2 regions of the Paenibacillus sp. FSL W7-1332 genome follow, and region 1 is predicted to be linked to the other one. Evidence: riboswitches for the same ligand, from Rfam matches in the RefSeq annotation. Region 1 holds a riboswitch; the other holds the start of a gene.
The links. Region 1 has a riboswitch for cobalamin ahead of MKX98_RS27400 (ABC transporter substrate-binding protein). Riboswitches for the same ligand answer to the same signal wherever they lie in the genome.
Positions count from the first base shown of each region.

Region 1 (2,466 bases):
TGATCCACATTCAAGCCCATATGGGCGGCCTGCCGTTCCCCCAGCGACAAAATATTAAGCGCTCGCGACCTGCTCCATAAGTATATAAAACCTGCGATAAAATACGGGAAAAGGATGGCCGTATACGACCATCCACGCATGCTGAGGCTCCCCATCGTCCAGTACAGGATCTGGTTCACCGTATCTTTGGACATGACCGTCAGGAAGGAAACGACGGCACCCAGAAACGACTGCATCACCACGCCGGACAGAATGAGCCCGTGGATCGGCAGCTTTCCTTGATCCCTCGCCAGCAGCAGAACGACCCATAAGGTCCCTGCTCCGGTCAGAAACGCTACAAGCGGGAGCGTGTAACCTCCGGCAAAGGAGTATTCCATCCCGAAAAAAATCAGGGATGCTGCGCCAAGCGCAGCACCCGAGGATACACCGAGCGTAAACGGATCCGCCAGCGGATTGCGCAATACCCCTTGAAAGGCGGCTCCGGCGACGGCCAGGGAGGCTCCTACGAGCATCCCAAGCAATATGCGCGGCAATCTCACCTTCATTAAGATTTGCTCGGATGAAGCTTCCCAGCCCGGAACGATGGAATCGCCGATTCCCGGCAGCCGGTGCAGCAGCATCGCCCCAATCTCTCTCACAGGCAGGTGCACGGAGCCGATTCCGAGACTGACAACCAAGGTTAACAGTAATAGGATGATGCCGGCCGCACCGAATCCTGCAAGTTTTTTACTCATGGATTCATCAGTTCCGGATAAACGGCCTTCGCCACTTCAATCAATCCTTGCGTTACACGGGGACCCGGACGGCTTAACAGATTCGCATCCACGGATATGACCTGATCGTTCTTGATGGCTTCGATCTGATCCCAGCCGCCGCGCTCCTTAATCAGCTGATCCAATGTTTTCTTGGTTGCTTCGTCAACGACATCGTCCGTGTACAGAATGACGTCGGGGTTTGCAGCGATAATATTCTCCTCGCTGATTTCGAACCAGCCTTCCGCTTCGCCGGCTGCGTTAACGCCGCCAGCTAAGGTGATGATCTCATCCATAAACTCGCCCTTGCCGACGGTCCATCCTGGAGAGAATTCCACATACACTTTCTTTTTGTCTTCATCCTTCACGGATTTCACGGCTTCTGTAACGGTAGTCAATTCCTGCTTCATCTGATCCACGACGGCTTTCGCTTCCGCTTGACGGTCCGTAATTTGTCCGATCAACTGGATGTTCTCCATTACGGCATCGATGGTTTTCGGATCATTGACGAACAGGGTAACGCCAAGCTCACGCAATTTCTCGGCATTCTCGGCATTCATCGAAGCGGCGAATACCACATCGGCATCAGCTGCAATTATAGCCTCTTCATTTACTTGGAACCCGCCCAATTTCGGCTTGGATTTGGCCGCTTCCGGATAATCGTCATTATCGGACACGCCCACAATTTCCTCATCCAGGCCCAAAGCGAACAGTTTTTCCGTCTCGGACGGTGTCAGGGATGCAATTTTGGCCGGAGCTTTCTCAAACGTCATTTCAACCCCGGTTGAATCCTTGACGGTCAGCGGATACGTCGTTTTAAGCTCTTCGCCCGAATCCGCAGGCGCTTCGTTATTCTGCTCTTCCTGCTGTGCCGGCGGCGTTGTATCCTTCGGCGCAGCTTCTTCGCCTCCACAGCCGATCAAGGCCAGAGCCATCAGTATGGCTACCAGAAGTACGGACCATGTTTTGTTCAATGCTTTCATCTCTTGAAATCCCCCTATACATAATTGAGAACCTGGCGCTGCGAGTTTACATTCCTTCGACCGATCCTTACCGGGAGAAAAAAACATCAATCGTCATACTCCAAAGAAGCAAAAATCCCCGACTCCTCGTAAAACAAGGAATCAGGGATTACGTTTTAACATAAGGACATCTGGATCACCGTTCACAGATAGCGCCTTAAACTTCCGCCCACACATGCTGCATGGGTCCGGCAAACGTAATCCTCTCCTCGAAGGACCGTCATTCATTCGCCGAGGGCAGGTCTCCTGACTTGCAGGCTGTAACGACTTCTCCGCCTTCCCAAGCGCTTTTGGCTCAGTGGCATATGGAGAAGTCCCTGCTTCACAGTGGCGGGACCGTGCCGGACTTGCACCGGCTTCCCTATTAACCCGGCAGATGACAATAAATGCCCTCTGTCCGGGACCCTCGCAAATAATATGAATTTATGTATGTTAGGCCAAGCATGGTTTCTCTGCCCAAGATTATAGGCGATAAACCTCCCTCTTACAACCGAAAGTTTCGGTCATTTCAAATGCCTTATGATACGGATTTATCCCGTTATCGCCCATTCCGCACCGATATCATACGATTTCGTTTAATCGCTTAACCGTACGCCTTGCCAGCGTTCTCCGTCCCATGTCAATTGCAGCTTGAGCTCCTCGCCCGGCGACACCTGCGTCTCCCAGAATTCCGTATGCGGAAGGACTGCTGC
Region 1 is NZ_CP150209.1:6,054,002-6,056,467, forward strand. Features, by position in the region: gene MKX98_RS27395 (iron ABC transporter permease) at 1-734, opposite strand, end outside; gene MKX98_RS27400 (ABC transporter substrate-binding protein) at 731-1,735, opposite strand; cobalamin riboswitch at 1,993-2,197, opposite strand; gene MKX98_RS27405 (histidine phosphatase family protein) at 2,350-2,466, opposite strand, start outside.

Region 2 (2,466 bases), 2.3 Mb from region 1:
ACCAGCTCTTCTTGCTCAACGACTGTCGGAGATTGGTTCTGCATGATCTCCGTGCACAAGTTGGAAGAGTAGATCATGCCATGCGCAGAGTTCGGGTTCGCACGGTTGACCGTGTCGCGGTAGAACATGTACGGTGTACCCGTTTCAAGCTGGGATTTCATGATGCGCTTCATAATGTCGATGGCTTGTACCGTAATGCGGGGCAGCAGCGGGTTCGCCACGGCTTCAGCATACTTTTGACGGAATTCGCCTTCGCCTTGTCCTTGATCATAGAAGTCTTCAAGGCCCAGCGGACGGCCATTCTCGTCTTTCCAGCCCATGATTTTCTTCACTTCATGCGGACAGAACAGGCTCCACTCTTCACGTGCTTCTACAGCCTCCATGAACAAGTCAGGCAGACATACGCCATGGAACACGTCATGTGCTCTCATACGCTCGTCACCGTTGTTCAGCTTCAGATCCAGGAAGGATAGAATGTCTTTGTGGAACACATCCAGATAAACCGCGATGGCACCTTTACGAGTTCCCAATTGGTCAACGCTAACAGCGGTGTTGTTCAACTGGCGAATCCAAGGGATAACGCCGGAGCTGGTATTCTTGTGACCGCGGATGTCAGAGCCGCGTGCACGGACTTTACCGAGGTATACCCCGATGCCGCCGCCCATTTTGCTGAGACGGGCGATATCCGTATTGGAATCGAAGATCCCTTCCAGGGAGTCGTCTACGGTATCGATGAAGCAGCTGGAAAGCTGGCCGGCTACCTTTTTGCCTGCATTGGACATTGTCGGCGTAGCCGCCGTCATGTACAGGTTACTCATGGCCCAGTAGGCTTCTTTGACAAGGTCAAGACGCTTGTCGGCAGGCTCGTTATGCATGAGGAACATTGCGATGACCATGTAGCGTTCTTGCGGAAGTTCCATAACGCGACCGTCAAAATCGTTTGCCAGGTAACGCTCAGCCAGCGTCAACAGACCGATGTAATCAAACAGCAGATCGCGGCTTGGATCGATGCACTCGCCGAGCTCTTCGATTTGTTCTTTGGTATAGCTGGTCAGAAGATCCTCGCGATAGATGCCTTTCTGTACAAGCTCCGTAATGAGCGGATAGAAGGCACCGTATGGCTCTTCCGGGTAGGCTTTGTATCGGCGGTTGGTGGCCGCTTTTTTATATAAAGAGGTCAGAAACGAACGCGCAGCTGCAAACTTCCAATTCGGCTCCTCTTTGGTGACAAGCTCAAGGGCGGACATCGTGAAGGCGTTGCTGATTTCTTCGCCGGTAACTTGCTCGCCGCGCAATTTGGCATTGACGCCGCGAAGCAGGCGCTCTTTATCGAGCATGTCCAATCCTTTCAGAGTCCGATCGGCATAGACGGAGAGGCGAATTTCATCAAAGGCGAGCTGACGGTTGTTCGGTTTAACTACGAGCTGGGGCATGAATAAATTCCTCGCTTTCTTCGGGGGAAATATGAAAAAGGACATCAAAAAAACATTTTCTAAAACCCGCGGGCAGGCTTGAAAATGTCCGTGCGCTGTGATTCGAAAATGACGTTTGCCATAAGCCCATGAACGGGCATGATGTTATGTACAGACGCAAGTTTAACGAACACTTACCTAAAACCCCGTAGGTTGGTGTCTACTGCATATAGGCAGGTCTCCTGACTTGAGCTTCTTCCCTCGGCGTTGCCTTTCCCGAGACCTTGCTCCGGTTCCTCGGTGGCATATGTCGGATGTGAATGGCTGATATATCATAAACAGCCTTAGAGCCCTTACAGTGGCGGGACCGTGATGGATTTACACCATGCTTCCCTATTAAGCCGGACTGCCTTATAGGTTGATCCGGCACCTATACACACTATATTTGGTTGTTGTTAATCTAATTTAACCCAATATATTGTGTTTGTAAACCATATTCTTAAAATTGAACGCAAAATGAATTATAGCAAACGAGCGGTCATTGTGCCAGTTAAGAAACTGCCAAAAGGCCATAACATTTCCTGAATTGTGACCAAATGCGACCTTTTCTGCGCAGATACCACGTATATTATCGTTTTGACAAAATAGGATATATTCGTATGGACGAAACGAGGAAGGTACACCATATCTTGTGTGAAGCTACAGGCAGACGGACTTTGATATGGAGGGCCAGAATTGTTATGATAACAGTATTCGGAAATTTAGAGCATTCCATATAAATGGGATGGGAACAAGGGAGGTTTTTAAGATGGCAATAGCGGAGGTAACGGTGATTCCAATCGGAACCGCAACAACGAGTTTGAGCTCTTATGTTGCTGAGATGCAGCGTGTATTGAAACAACAGGATGGAATATCCTATGAGCTGACTTCAATGAGCACCATCATCGAGGGGGAGCTTAACATGATCTGGCGGGCGATTGAGGCTTTGCATGAAGCGCCTTTTCTGTCCGGTGCGCAGCGCGTATCGACTTCCGTGAAGATCGACGACCGCAGG
Region 2 is NZ_CP150209.1:819,846-822,311, forward strand. Features, by position in the region: gene MKX98_RS03525 (ribonucleoside-diphosphate reductase subunit alpha) at 1-1,433, opposite strand, end outside; cobalamin riboswitch at 1,627-1,861, opposite strand; gene MKX98_RS03530 (MTH1187 family thiamine-binding protein) at 2,221-2,466, shown strand, end outside.
Region 2: another riboswitch for cobalamin. It lies ahead of MKX98_RS03525 (ribonucleoside-diphosphate reductase subunit alpha); the one in region 1 lies ahead of MKX98_RS27400 (ABC transporter substrate-binding protein).